4 regions of the Streptomyces sp. NBC_01716 genome follow, and region 1 is predicted to be linked to each of the others. Evidence: riboswitches for the same ligand, from Rfam matches in the RefSeq annotation. Region 1 holds a riboswitch; each other region holds the start of a gene.
What was found. Region 1 has a riboswitch for cyclic di-AMP ahead of OIE74_RS23710 (transglycosylase family protein). Riboswitches for the same ligand answer to the same signal wherever they lie in the genome.
Positions count from the first base shown of each region.

Region 2: another riboswitch for cyclic di-AMP. It lies ahead of OIE74_RS20465 (M23 family metallopeptidase); the one in region 1 lies ahead of OIE74_RS23710 (transglycosylase family protein).
Region 3: another riboswitch for cyclic di-AMP. It lies ahead of OIE74_RS34575 (C40 family peptidase); the one in region 1 lies ahead of OIE74_RS23710 (transglycosylase family protein).
Region 4: another riboswitch for cyclic di-AMP. It lies ahead of OIE74_RS08555 (LysM peptidoglycan-binding domain-containing protein); the one in region 1 lies ahead of OIE74_RS23710 (transglycosylase family protein).

Region 1 is NZ_CP109181.1:5,364,065-5,367,454, reverse strand. It holds gene eno (phosphopyruvate hydratase) at 1-200, opposite strand, end outside; gene OIE74_RS23710 (transglycosylase family protein) at 483-1,193, opposite strand; cyclic di-AMP (ydaO/yuaA leader) riboswitch at 1,197-1,371, opposite strand; gene OIE74_RS23705 (transglycosylase family protein) at 1,630-2,562, opposite strand; gene OIE74_RS23700 (cytochrome P450 family protein) at 2,703-3,390, opposite strand, start outside.
Region 2 is NZ_CP109181.1:4,670,982-4,674,371, forward strand. It holds gene OIE74_RS20460 (PP2C family protein-serine/threonine phosphatase) at 212-1,300, shown strand; cyclic di-AMP (ydaO/yuaA leader) riboswitch at 1,553-1,707, shown strand; gene OIE74_RS20465 (M23 family metallopeptidase) at 1,719-2,783, shown strand; gene OIE74_RS20470 (PrsW family intramembrane metalloprotease) at 2,809-3,390, opposite strand, start outside.
Region 3 is NZ_CP109181.1:7,725,126-7,728,515, forward strand. It holds gene OIE74_RS34565 (8-amino-7-oxononanoate synthase) at 1-708, shown strand, start outside; gene OIE74_RS34570 (ATP-binding protein) at 953-1,384, shown strand; gene OIE74_RS34575 (C40 family peptidase) at 1,417-1,887, opposite strand; cyclic di-AMP (ydaO/yuaA leader) riboswitch at 1,891-2,056, opposite strand; gene OIE74_RS34580 (hypothetical protein) at 2,431-2,739, opposite strand; gene OIE74_RS34585 (ATP-dependent Clp protease proteolytic subunit) at 2,747-3,382, opposite strand.
Region 4 is NZ_CP109181.1:1,992,722-1,996,111, reverse strand. It holds gene OIE74_RS08560 (ScbR family autoregulator-binding transcription factor) at 1-511, opposite strand, end outside; cyclic di-AMP (ydaO/yuaA leader) riboswitch at 1,340-1,505, shown strand; gene OIE74_RS08555 (LysM peptidoglycan-binding domain-containing protein) at 1,510-2,253, shown strand; gene secD (protein translocase subunit SecD) at 2,505-3,390, opposite strand, start outside.

The sequences.
Region 1 (3,390 bases):
TCGACGCCCTTGCCCTGGTAGCGGTTCTGGTCACCGTCGCGGAGCTCAAGGGCCTCGAACGCACCGGTGGACGCACCGGAGGGGACAGCAGCACGGCCGGTGCTGCCGTCGTCGAGGCCGACCTCGACCTCGACCGTTGGGTTGCCTCGGGAGTCAAGGATTTCCCGGGCTACGACGACGTCGATGGACGGCACGAGCATCTCCTTCTGGGATGTGACGCGTGGAGTGCAGGGCCTCATGGGTGCCGGGCCTCGTCGGCCTTGCGTTGGCCTTGCGGCATGAGCCTAACCGGCTCCCGGTCGGCGGTCGGCAGATGCCCGCCCGCTGGGACGAAAAGAGTCCGCGATGCCCGTTCAGGCACGAATGTCCAGAGGTTGGGCCGAGCCCTTCCGAAGCCCCGGGCCGGAGACCGTCCGAAGCCCCCGGCCCGGCGCGTCCGGGGGGAGTGAGGCGCGCCGGGCCGGGGTTCAGGGGGGAAAGGGTCAGCTCAGGTGGAGCTGCTGACCCGGGAAGATCACGTCGGCGTCCTCGACGATGTCCTTGTTGAGCTTGAAGAGCTTCTTCCAGCCGCCTTCGACCTTCTTGGTCTCGGCGATCTTGGAGAGCGAGTCGCCGGGCTTGACCTTGTACTCGCCGTCGCCCTTCTTGACCGGGCCGCGCGTCTCGGTGCGCGAGGCGGGCTGCTCCTGTGTCGCGCGCGGGGCGGACTGCTTCTTCGGGGCGGCCTGGGGGGGCTGCTCGGTCTGCTCGGGGGCGGCCTGCTGCTGGCCGGAGTCGCCGGAGCCGGAGCCGGCCGAGCCCGCGTCGTTCGACGCGTTGGACAGGCCCACGCCACAGCTCGGCCAGGCACCCTTGCCCTGGCCCGCCAGGACCTTCTCGGCGATCTGTATCTGCTGGGACTTCGAGGCCTGGTCGGCGCTGGACGCGAACGCGGTGCCGCCGTACGCGGCCCAGGTGGAGGCGGAGAACTGGAGCCCGCCGAAGTAGCCGTTGCCGGTGTTGATCGACCAGTTGCCGCCGGACTCGCACTGGGCGACGGCGTCCCACTCGGAGGTGGTGGCCGCGGAGGCGGCGGTGGCGCCGATCAGCGGGACCGCGACGGCGGCACCGGTGATGCCGGCGAGCGTGGCGTAACGAACGGTCCTGGAGGGACGACGGTGCTTGCCCTTGCCGGACGCGCTGGAAAACAGCATGCGAGATCTCCTCACCGACGCCTGCGAGGTGAGCTGTCGGGTTCGGGCCAAGTGAGTTGCCCGGCCGTGCGACCCGGGAACGTCTGCACGTCCCCTCGCACACGGCTGCACCCCGAGCCGGCCGTACTGGCCGGCACTTACCTGGGTCCCCCGCTCCTGCCTTCGGCGCGTGAAGCGACGAGTACTCCCCCCGACCGACGGCAGGACTCGGCGTGACGGTCGACGGTGCCCGCGGTGCGAGCGGTTCAGACCGTAAACACAGACATCCCGGATGTTCAAAGAAGGAACATCCGGGATGATTCGCCCATCCCGCCCCGAGGAAACCTCTGTTTACGCAGGTCGGAACGGAAAGGGGGCGAGTTGCCGGGCAGACCGCATCAGTTGGGGCGAAGAGACGCTTGTCTCACTTGCTCAGATGCGGACATAGCCCGCTTAACTACCCCTGATTCGCGGTCAGATCGAGCTTCTGGCCCGGCAGGATGAGGTCCGCGTCGGAGCCCACGACCTCGCGGTTCGCCTGGTAGAGCGCGGCCCAGCCGCCCTCCACCTTCGCCTCGTCGGCGATGGCCCACAGATTGTCGCCCGCGCGGACGGTGTACGAGCCGTCCGCGACGTCGTCGGCGCGTGTCGAACTGTCACCCCGTGAGGCATGACGGCCACTTTCGCGCTCTTCGTCCGTCTTGCCTTCCTCGCCGGCTTCGGCTTCCCCGGCAGGCTTGCCCGCCTCGGGGGCCGCCTCGCCGCGGTGCTTGCCCTTCCCCGCGTCGGCGGTGCTGGGCTCCGAACTCGGCTCGGCACCCTGCTCCTCGGCCTCGGACGCGGAGTCGCGGCCGAACTGCCCGGACGACGGGGTCGACTCGGGAGCGGGAGGCAGCTCGGCCGTCTCGCTCGGCTCGGGCTCCGGGGAGGTCTCCTGCTGCTGGGTGGACTCTCCGGAGGACCCGTTGCCCTGAGCCTTGTCCGCTTCACCGTCGGCGCCCGCGTCCGTACCCGGCTCCGCCGTGAGCCCGGTGACCAGCGCGCAGGTCGGCCACGCGCTCGGCCCCTGCGCTTCGAGGATCTTCTCGGCGACGGCTATCTGCTGGGTGCGGCTGGCCTGGTCGGCGGTGGGGGCGTACGCCGTACCGCCGAAGTCGGCCCAGGTCTCCTGGGAGATCTGGAGGCCGCCGTAGTAGCCGTTGCCGAGGTCGGCGCTCCACATGCCGCCGCTCTCGCACTCGGCGACGCGGTCCCAGGTCGAGGCGTCCGCCGCACTGGCGCCGGTCGCGCCGAGCAGCGGGATGGCGATCGCCGAGCCTGTCACCCCTGCCGCGACGACAAGGGCGGGGGCCTGACGGGGCCGACGGTGCCGGCCGTTCCCGGAGCGCATGCGGTTGCCTTCCGTGAGACTGCTGGGACGTGAACCCCGGCATGTGACTGCCGGGACGATCGTGAACGTAGCCGTACTCGAACGTCTGTCACAAGTCGATGCAGCGTAGATCACGTGAAAGTCACAGTGTTGACGATCCGTCAGTCACCCACCGCTGTGAACTGCACCGGGAGCGTACGCAGTCCACGCATGATGAGCCCCCCACGCCACCTCAAATCGGACGGTTCGACCGCTAGCCGCAAGTCGGGCAGGCGGGTCAGAAGGGTGGCGAGCGCGGTCTGTCCCTCAAGCCGGGCGAGGGGCGCGCCGAGGCAGTAGTGGATGCCGTGGCCGTATCCGAGGTGTTTGTTGTCACTCCGCGCCAGATCGAGCCGGTCCGGGTCGGCGAACCGCGCAGGGTCCCGGTCGGCGGCGGCGAGTACGACGAGGACAGGGTCGCCCACCGCGACGCGCTGCCCGCCGAGTTCGACGGGCTCGGTGGCGTAGCGCCAGGTGGCGAGCTCCACCGGTCCGTCGTAGCGGAGCAGTTCCTCGACGCCGGTCGCGAGGAGTTCCTTCTCGCCTGCGTGGAGGGAGCGTTGAAGGCGCTCGCGCTGATCGGGGTTGCGAAGCAACGCGTACAGGCCATTTCCGACCAGGTTCACGGTTGTCTCGAACCCGGCGAAGAGAAGGATGAACGCCATCGCGGCGGCCTCGTTCTCGGTAAGGTGCTCGCCGTCGTCGCCGGCCCGGATCAAGCCGGAGATCAGGTCGTCTCCGCTGTCGTCCCGCTTACGGTGGATGAGCTCGGCGAGATACCCGCGCATCTTCTTGACGGACCGCGCGACC
Region 2 (3,390 bases), 690 kb from region 1:
CCGCCGGTTCAACGGCGGCGTCCGGCGCCTGGTCCAACGCGGTTTCCGCCGCGCCGACGAAGGCTTCCGGCTGGCGGACGCCGACCCGGACGACCCCACCTGGCGCCGCTCGCACCCCGTCGAGAAGCACCCGCCCGGTTTCGGCCCCGAAGACCCCCGGCCGCCAAAGCGCGGACGCGGCCGGCTCGCCTCCCGGCCGGCGCATCCGGTCCTGGAGTTGCTGCCCGGTCTGATCATCGTGGCGGGGATCATCCTGGACCAGGCGACCCCGACCGCCTTCACCGCCTCTCCGTTCTTCTCGGCGGCGCCGTTGGTCGCCGCCCCCTTCTTCTCGTTCATGCGCACTCTCTTGATCGGCCTTCTGTCCGTCGGCGCCGTCGTCGGACTGCGTTACTTCGGCAGCTCCTCAAGCGGGGCCGACACGATCACCGAATCGCTGACCGTCTTCACCGTCTCCGTCCTCGCGCTGGCCATCAACGGTGTCGTACGCCGCAGCGGTGAACGCCTGGCCTCGGCGCGGGTGATCGCCGAGGCCGCCCAGCGCGCCGTCCTGCCGACACCCGAGGCCCGGATCGGCGGGCTGCACGTCGCCGCGCGCTACGAGGCCGCCGAGGAGGGCGCGTACATCGGCGGCGACCTGTTCGCCGTCCAGGACACGGAGTACGGGGTACGGGTGGTGGTCGGCGACGTACGCGGCAAGGGCATGGGCGCGGTCGAGACCGTGGCCGTCATCATCGGCGCCTTCCGGGAGGCCGCCGAGCAGGAGACGACGCTCGAAGGGGTCGCGCGGCGGCTGGAGCGTGCGCTGGCGCGCGAAGGCACGCGGCGCAGCGGGATCGATCTGTTCGAGGGCTTCACCACCGCCGTACTGGCGGAGGTCCCGCATTCCGAGGGCATAGTGCGCGTACTGAACCGCGGGCACCCTGAGCCGCTGCTGCTCGGCCCCGACGGCGCGCTGACCGTGCTGGCCCCCACCGATCCGGCGCTGCCGCTCGGGATGGGCGAGCTGGGGACGTGGCCGGACCGCGCGGAGGAGGTCCCGTACCGGCCAGGGGCGACGCTGCTCCTCTACACGGACGGGCTCTCCGAGGCGCGCAACGCTGAGGGCGTCTTCTACGACCCGGGCGGACAGCTCGCGGGGCGGATCTTTCCCGGTCCCGACGATCTGCTGGAGGCGATCGTCGGGGACGTATGGCTGCACACCGGCGGCGGCAGTACGGACGACATGGCGCTGCTGGCCATCAGCCGGCCCACCCCGCGGCAGCCGGAGCGGCGCCGGACGATGCCGGTCGTGCCGTGATGTCATCTCCCCCGCCACGCTGCGTAGTTGAGACACACCACTCCGCATAACATTTGACGCACCGTCAGTTCGAGTGTGTGATCGCACACGGTCCGAATGCCGATCAACTCGCCCGATTGCGCCTGCTTGTGTCCCGGTTGATCCCCGCCGTGCTCGCTAACGATCACCGGGAACAGCTTGGAATAAGCCCCCGTCGTCTATTAACGTTCGATAACGCAGCGCGGTTGTCCCAGCCGTCGAAAGAGACGGCACCGTGCGCACGCGCCGAATTCCGCAAGGAAACCGGGGAACCACCAATTGGGGTGAATCGGGCGCCTCTTGCTGCCTCGTGCGGCGAGAAACGCTCGTAGGAGACCTTCCTGCTCCGAACCCGTCAGCTAACCCGGTAGGCGAGAAGGAAGGAAAGGAGAGCGCCCCAGTGGCGTCCAACAGGCCTGCTCCCGAAGCCTCCGTCCCGGCCCATTTCGGCCCCGGGAGCCGGCTCGCCGGCACCGATCTCGCCGACGGCGAGGCCAACAGGGACTGGGAGGAATGGAATCCCACCGCGGAGTCCGTCCGTCCCGTACGCGGCAAGCACCGTGTCGCCAAGCAGCGCAACGCGCTGGCCCGCAGCTCCACGGTCCTCGGAGTGGGTGTCATCGCCGCTGTCGGCGCCGGAGGCATCGCCTCCGCGCAGGACAAGCCGCCGGTTTCGATATCACTTCCCGACGCGCTCTCGGACAATCTCCCCGACGCCAAGTCCCTTCCCGGTGTCGGGTCTTTCATGTCCGACGGCGACAAGAAGACCGACGAGACGCCCTCCCCGCTGACCACGGCGGGCCTCACCGTCGCGGACGCCCAGCAGGGCACCACCGACTCCGGCGAGGCACTGCGCGCCCGCATCCTCCAGCAGGCGGAGCAGCAGCAGGCCGAGGCCGACGCCGCCCAGAAGGCGAGCGCCGAGAAGGCCGCCGCGGAGAAGGCGGCGGCAGAGGCCGAGAAGCAGCAGACCGACGCGGAGAAGAAGGCCGCCGAGGCGAAGCGCAAGGCGAAGGAAGAGGCCGAACGCAAGGCCGAGCAGGAGCGCCTGGAGAAGCTGGCCGCCAGCTTCTCGCTCCCCACCTCCTCCTACACGCTCACCTCCACCTTCGGCCAGGCCGGCTCCATGTGGTCCTCCGGCCAGCACACCGGCCTGGACTTCGCAGCCCCCACGGGCACGCCCACCAAGGCCGTCCACGGCGGGACCGTCAAGTCGGCCGGCTGGTCCGGCTCGTACGGCTACCGCGTGGTGCTGGAGCTCGAAGACGGTACGGAGATCTGGTACGCCCACCTGTCCTCGATGACCGTCGGCGCGGGCCAGAAGGTCACCACCGGCGAGACCATCGGACGCGTGGGAGCCACCGGCAACGTCACCGGCCCCCACCTGCACCTGGAGGTGCACACCCCGGGCGGCAGCGGCATCGACCCGATGAGCTGGCTGCGCGGCAAGGGACTCACGCCCTGATCCGGCCTGATCCAAACGACAGACCCTAGTTCCTGTACGGGTTGTAGCCGCCGTAGTCGATGTACGGCGGCGGAGACCACACCCGCCCCGTCGCCCGCGCCGCGTACGTCAGCGCGGGCGACGCCGTTTCCCGGCGCTGCCACATGTGGTGCAGCAACTCCTGCTCGCGCTCGACGAAGTCGGGCCCAGCCGTGCCGCGCCCGGCCCGGTGGCGCAGGAACGCCAGAGCGGTCGCGAACGCCTGGTACTCGCCGACCGTACGGGCCGCCTTCGGCCCGTACGCGCGCCCCGCCACATCGCGCGCCATCGAGCGCGCCCGCATCGAGGACAGGGCGAGCGGCTCGGTCTCGGCGAGCCAGCCCGCCGCCGCGTAGGCGGGCAACTCGGCCGAAACCATGCGCAGTTCGCGCTGCCGCGTCCAGATCGCCAGCCAGGTGAGCAGGGCGAAGGCGGGGACCATGAAGGCCGCGTACACCGCGTAGAAGCCGTACGGGCCGAACAGCGACGACGAGCCGTTCCACAGCGCGTGCGTGCCCATGGCGAGCACGAGGCCGACGATCGGCATCAGCCAGCGGCGGACGCGCCGGCGGCTGGTGGCGAGGGCGGC
Region 3 (3,390 bases), 2.4 Mb from region 1:
AAGGCGCTCGAAACGTACGAAGGCTCCCGGGCCCTGGCCGTCAGCGACTCGGTCTTCTCGGTGGACGGTGACGCGGCGCCGCTCGCGCGGCTGGCCGAGGTGTGCCGTACGCGGGGGGCCGCACTCCTCGTGGACGACGCGCACGGTCTCGGCGTCCTCGGCGACGGCGGCCGTGGCGCCGTCCACGCGGCGGGGCTGGCGGGCGACCCGGGGACGGTCGTCACGCTCACGCTCTCCAAGTCGCTGGGCAGCCAGGGCGGCGCGGTCCTCGGGCCGGCCCGGGTGATCGGCCAACTCGTCAATACGGCACGGTCGTTCATCTTCGACACCGGCCTCGCCCCGGCCGCCGCGGGCGCCGCGCTCGCGAGCCTGCGGCTGCTGCGCGAGGACCCCTCGCTGGCGGTCCGGGCGCGCGCGGTGGCGAACGCGCTGCACCGGGGGCTGACCGGGGCGGGGCTCACCGCCGTACGCCCGGACGCGGCCGTCGTCTCCGTCCGGGCGCCGTCTCCGGAGGCGGCCGTCCGGTGGGCCGCCGACTGCCGCGAGGCCGGTCTGGTGGTGGGCTGCTTCCGGCCGCCGTCCGTGCCGGACGGGATCTCCCGGATCAGGCTCACGGCCCGCGCCGACCTGACGGACGCTCAGGTCGACGGAGCCCTGGCGACGGTCATCGCGACGGCGCCCGCCGGGGCCGTGGCGCCGGAGTGCTGAGCACCCGTCAGGGCCGGGCACGTCGTCTGTCGGTCGCCGGGGCCGGGAACTTGAGCGCGCGTAAATACGGTCTCGCGTAGCAGGGTTCACCGCTTAGAGCGACAGACAGGGGCGTATCACGGCGGATCGCCCGTGCACCGGGCGCCGTTGATGGCAGTGTGGCGCGCAGCGCAATCCGGGGACGTACTCGCGGGCAACAGCCATAGGTCGGTCTGCGTCCCGGTGGGAAAGGGACAGCGTCGCCATGGCAGACCATCAGGAAGCATCCGTCACCCTGCCGAGCGATCCGGCCTCGGTGTCCGAGGCACGCAGATACGTCGCGCGCGTGCTCACCGAGTGGGGGCTGCCGAGCGATGCCGGCACCGCCGAAACGGTTCGCCTGATCATCTCGGAACTGGCCACCAACGCCGTGCAGCACACCCTCGGCACCTCACCGACCTTCACGATCGACGTCACCCTGCGGCGCGACGAGGAACTGCGCGTCGGCGTCACGGACAGTCACCCGCGCTGGCCGCAGCGCCTCCCCGCCGCGGTCCAGCAGGACAACGGCCGCGGCATGGTCATCATCCGGGCGCTGACCGCCGAGCACGGCGGCCGACTGGCCGTCACACCCACCGCGGACGGCGGCAAGACGGTCTGGATCGCCCTGCCGTGGACGGTTCGCGCCCCGGGCTGAGCGGGCCGCGCGTGTCCCCGGTGCGCCTGGGGTCAGCGGACCCGGCCGTACAGGACGCTCCTGGACCAGATGCGCTCCAGCCGCACCACCTGACCGCTCTTGGGCGAATGCCAGATCTTGCCGTGGCCGGCGTAGATCCCGACGTGGTAGACGCTCCCTCCGGAATGGAAGAAGACCAGATCGCCCTGCCTGCGGCCGGCGGCGGAGATGTGGTGCGTGCGGTTGTACTGCTGCTGCGCGGTGCGGGGAAGCGCCTTGCCGGCCTTCTTGTACGAGAAGAGGGTCAGCCCCGAGCAGTCGAACCGGTGCGGACCTGTCGCCCCGTAGGAGTACGGGGCGCCCTTCATGGAGGCCGCCACATCCAGCGCCTTCGCGGCGGCGGGCAGGGCGTGTGCTTCCGACACGGCGCCGGGCGCCAGCATCGTGCCGCCGACGGCGGCGAGGAGGACCGATGCGGTACCGGCCCGGGAGAGCAGCGACGGGACATGCGTCTGCGCGGACATGCGCAACCCTTCGTCAGCCGCCTGTGAAGGATGACCTGTCGGGTTCGGACAGGCGAAGATGTCCGGCCGCGATGCGGCTTCACCCCGAGGAGCTGTCCATGGTCGGACCGCCCCGAACTGCTCGGGTCCTCCACTCCTGCCGATCCACTCGTGTCGACCAGTCGTCCGGAGCGGCGGCAGGACTCGGCGTCCACCCGGACCGCCCCGCCGAGGTGGCGGGGGCTTGTCGTCCCAGGGATCTTGACGCGGCCTCAGCGCGAATCCGCGTTGAAACGGCCGGATGTGACTCTCGTCACTTATGGGCCATTTGGGTCGGTACGGCCGATTCGGTGAACGGCTCATATGACAGCTCACGCGCTGTACCTGCGGCGCAGCGAAGCGTTACGACCGGACGGCCGATCGTCCGTCGCAAGTCGCCGGTCCGATCACCACGGGCGGGTCGATACGCCGAACGTGCGGCCAAATCCCGTACGGACGCGTCCGAACGGGCAGGCCGGCGGTCGAAGTCCGTCGCGGGGCGGGGGTGCGGGGCGCGGGTCCGTATCAAGTCACCGGGCCGGGCGGCATGGTGACACGTCCGGCCCTGCGCTCCCCGTCGAGCACCCGGAGCGTGCGGTCCAGGGTCGGCGTGTGCAGCTCCGTCTCACCTCTCGCGTGCATCAGCGTCAGCGCGTCGCGCAGTTCGGCGGCCCCGGACACCAGGGCCTGTGCGGCGCGCAGCGCGCTGTACGTGTCGTCGGCGCGCGAGGGGTTGATCCGGCCGACCAGGTCGACGACCCGGAGATAGCTGTCGACGAAGTCGCCCTCGGCGCGGGTCAGCGCGGGCAGCGGCGGCAGTTCCGGTGGCAGCATCGGCGGTTCACCGGGGGGCGTTGAAGCTCAAGGACGACCTGCGATCCTGCGCGACCTGGTCCACCAGGCCGTACTCCTTGGCGCCCGTCGCGTCGAAGATCGTGTCCCGGTCGATGTCGGCGTCGATCCGCTCGGCGCTCTGTCCGGTGTGCCGTACCAGCGTCTCGGCCATCAGGGCGCGCAGCCGCAGCAACTCCTCCGCGTGGATGGCGAGATCGGACGGCTGGCCGCGTACGGGCTCCTCGATCCCCGGCTGCTGGAGAACGACACGCGCGCCGGGCAGCGCCATCCGCTTGCCCGGCGCTCCGGCGGCGAGCAGGACCGCGGCGGTGGACGCCGCCTGGCCGAGGCAGGTCGTCGCCACGTCGCAGCCGACGACCTGCATCGTGTCGTAGACGGCGGACATCGAGCTCAGCGAGCCGCCGGGAGAGTTGATGTAGAGCGCGATGTCCTGGCCGGGTGCCGCGTATTCGAGTTGCAGCAGCTGGGCGATCACATCGTTCGCGGCGGTGTCGTCCAGGGGGGTGCCGAGGAAGATGATCCGTCCTTCGAAGAGCTTGGAGTACGGATCGAGGGAGCGGGTCCCGGCGGAGGTCCGCTCGGTGAACTCCGGCAGGACGTAGCGGGCGGAAGGACGGTCCATGGTGTGCC
Region 4 (3,390 bases), 3.4 Mb from region 1:
GATCCGCGCGGTCGCACAGGACATGGGACATCGTCTGCACGCCGGCGAAGGCGCCGGTGAACAGCTCGGCGGTCTCCCTGAGGTTCACATGGGGCAGGAGTTCGCCCTGCTCCTTCGCCTGGCGCAGCATGTCCTCGTTCTGCGCCACCCACGACTCGAACGGTGTGCCGCGGTTGATGCCGAGTGCGCCCTGGTCGAGCGCCAGGCCCGTACTGGCTCTGACCAGCGGGTCGTGGCGCAGCCGGTGTGCGAGGACCATGCCCTGGTCCACGAGCAGCTGTAGTTTGCTGCTCTGCTCGGGGAACGGTCCGATCGCCAGTTGGGCGTCGAGGACCCCGAGCGCGAGGTCTTCCTTCGAGGTGAAGTGGAAGTACAGGGCGCCCTTGGTCACCCCCGCCCGCGTGAGGATCTCGCCGACGGTGGCCGAGTTGTAGCCGCGCTCGTCGAAGACGGCCGCCGCCGCTTCGAGGATCGACCGGCGGGTCCGGATTGCACGGTCTTGCTGCGCCATCGGGCTCCCTCCTGCCTTGCATGGATTTGTAGTCGGGCTGTGACGACAGGTATTGAAAAACAAACCGCTTCGTACGTATCTTATAACGGAGCTGGACGGCTCCACCTACACCTTTGCCGGACGACTGGGCACAGTTGACCAGCACCGAAGCAGTCCGAGACCACGCGGCAGGCAACCATGATGCTGGCCCACGCGGAGTCTCGCGACGGTCGGCGTCCGGGTCGCCGGGACCCAGGACGGCGTTCTCCGTTGCGGTGGAATCCGAATTCTGACGGGACCTGACCATTCCCTGACGCGGGGCCTCTTGAAAGCAACTCCCAGGGTGGGGACGCTTGTTCGGTACGTTCCGAATGTTCCGCACATTCCGCGCTCAGGGCTCTGCTGCCCGAGCAATTCGGCCGTGACTCGGGGGGCACGCCGTCTGCCGAGCAGGCTGCTCCCCCCAGACCGGCCGGATGACCAGGCCGGCGCGGGGCCGGGAAACCACCCCGCCCCGCCCTATTGGAAAAAGCTCATTTGTCCATTTTGTGGTGCGGTCGTTATGGGTATTTCGAGCCTAACTTGTCCCTTTCTGGGTGGTGTTGGGTTTCAGTGGTTGCATCGAGAGCCCGTGATGTGTGTCACAGCTTTGAAGGACCGCGCTTCTCGCCGCCCCGCCCCACCTCCCCTGCCGCAAAAGAAAGTTGAGGCCTGAATCGCCTCGCCCGAATTCGAATTGACCGGCGCCGGATCCGTTAATGGCATGGCGCTGTGAATTCAGGACTTGTTTCGCCCGGACCTTCTCGCTTACGTTCTCGTCATTCCGGGCGGAACGCCGAATCCTGCCGCTGTCCGGAAACCGCACCCAACAACTCATGGACGGCAGGAGCGGGGGACCCAGGTAAGTCGCCGATCCGTTACATCGGACCGGCTTGGGGTGAAGTCGCGCACTATCGCGGCCGGGCATCTCCCGCTCGAACCCGACAGCTCACCTCGCAGGCGACGGAGAGGATTTCGTCATGCCCGCAGAGGGTAAGCACCGCCGTACCCGCACCAGCCCGCTCGCCCGCCGCCTCATCGCGGTCGGCACGGGCGGCGCAGCACTCGCCCTTCCCCTGGTGACCGCCACCACGGCGGGCGCGGCCCCCGCCCCGCAGCACGTCAAGACGGCCCCGGCCGCCTCGACCGCCGTCCAGAAGGTGACCCACACCGTCGTCAAGGGCGAGTCGCTGGCCAAGATCGCCAAGGCCCGCTCCGTGAGCGGTGGCTGGCAGGCGCTCTACAAGACCAACCGCGCCGCTGTCGGCGAGAACCCCTCGCTCATCCACCCCGGCCTGAAGCTGAAGCTCGCCGGGAAGGCCAAGACCGAGGGGACCGCGTCGACCGGGACCGCGTCGGAGAGCAAGGCCACCGAGGCTGTCGAGACCGCCGCCAGGACCTACACCAACGACCTCGACGGCTGGATCCGGGAGGCGCTGGACGTCATGGCGCAGAACGGCATACCCGGCTCGTACGACGGCATCCACCGCAACATCATGCGCGAGTCCGGTGGTAACCCCCGCGCCATCAACAACTGGGACTCCAACGCCGCGGCCGGCACCCCGTCGAAGGGCCTGCTCCAGGTCATCGCCCCGACGTTCGAGGCGTACCACGTGCCCGGCACGTCGACCGACAGCTACGACCCGGTCGCCAACATCACCGCGGCGTGCAACTACGCGGCCGACCGCTACGGCTCCATCGACAACGTCAACGGTCCGTACTAGGGCGTGTTTGAGAAGTCCCGTCTGGCCCACGACGCCTGGCACGCACGCTCGCCGCGTTGTCGGAGTCATCCAAGTACGTCCAGTACGAGGATGATCCTCCGCCTTGCGATCGCACGCACCAGACGCCGTGGGCCCCGCCCGATGGGCGGACGACGCTACTTCTAAAACACGCCCTAGACCCTGCGGCGTCCGTCACCTCACCGACCGCCGGCCGGACCGCACACGCGGCCCGGCCGGCGGCCTTCACACGCTCACACCCGCGCCCCGTTGTCCGCCGGGCGCCCGCGACGCGGCAGCGGTCGCGAACGGCCCGTGCCACGCCGCCCCCGCGCCGCCCCCGGACCCCCCTCGCGGGACGCCTCCATCGCCAGCGCGACCGGCACGGCAGTGAACACGGACGAGTACGTGCCCACACAGATACCGATGAGCAGGGCCAGCGCGAAGTCTCTGAGCGAGTCCCCGCCGAGCACCGCCAGCGCCGTGAGGATGAACAGCGCGCCCATGCCGGTGTTCACGGTTCTGGGCACCGTCTGCAGTACGGCTGTTCGCGCGGTCGGCACCAGGGAAGCGCGGGGTGCCCTCGCCCACAGCTCACGGACCCGGTCGAAGACCACCACGGAGTCGTTCACCGAGTAACCGATGACGGTGAGCAGCGCGGCGAGGAAGATCCCGTCGACGGGACGGCCCAGCCACGCGAAGACCCCGATCAGGATCACCACGTCGTGCACCAGCGCGGCTACCGACGCCACCGCGAAGGACCATCTGAACCGCACGGCCAGATACAGGAGTTGGACCCCGACGGCGATCCCCAGCGCGATCAGCGCGTGGCGCCTCAGCTCATCACCGAGGCTGGGGCCGATCAGGTCGTCCCGTACCTTCGTCGTCGGTCCGCCCTCCTCGCTCAGGGCGCTGCGGATCGCCGCCTCGGCCCGCTCGCCCGTGTCCCCGGTGCGTACCGAGAGCTCCTGCCGGCCCGCCGTGGTGACCTCGGCATCGGCGAAGCCCGCGTCGGCCAGGGCCGTGCGAGCCGTGTCGACGTCGACGGGCCGGGTCGTCGCGTACTCCATGAGCCGTCCGCCGGTGAACTCCACGCCGAGGTTCACCCCGCGCAGGGCCACACCCAGCACCGCGACGGCC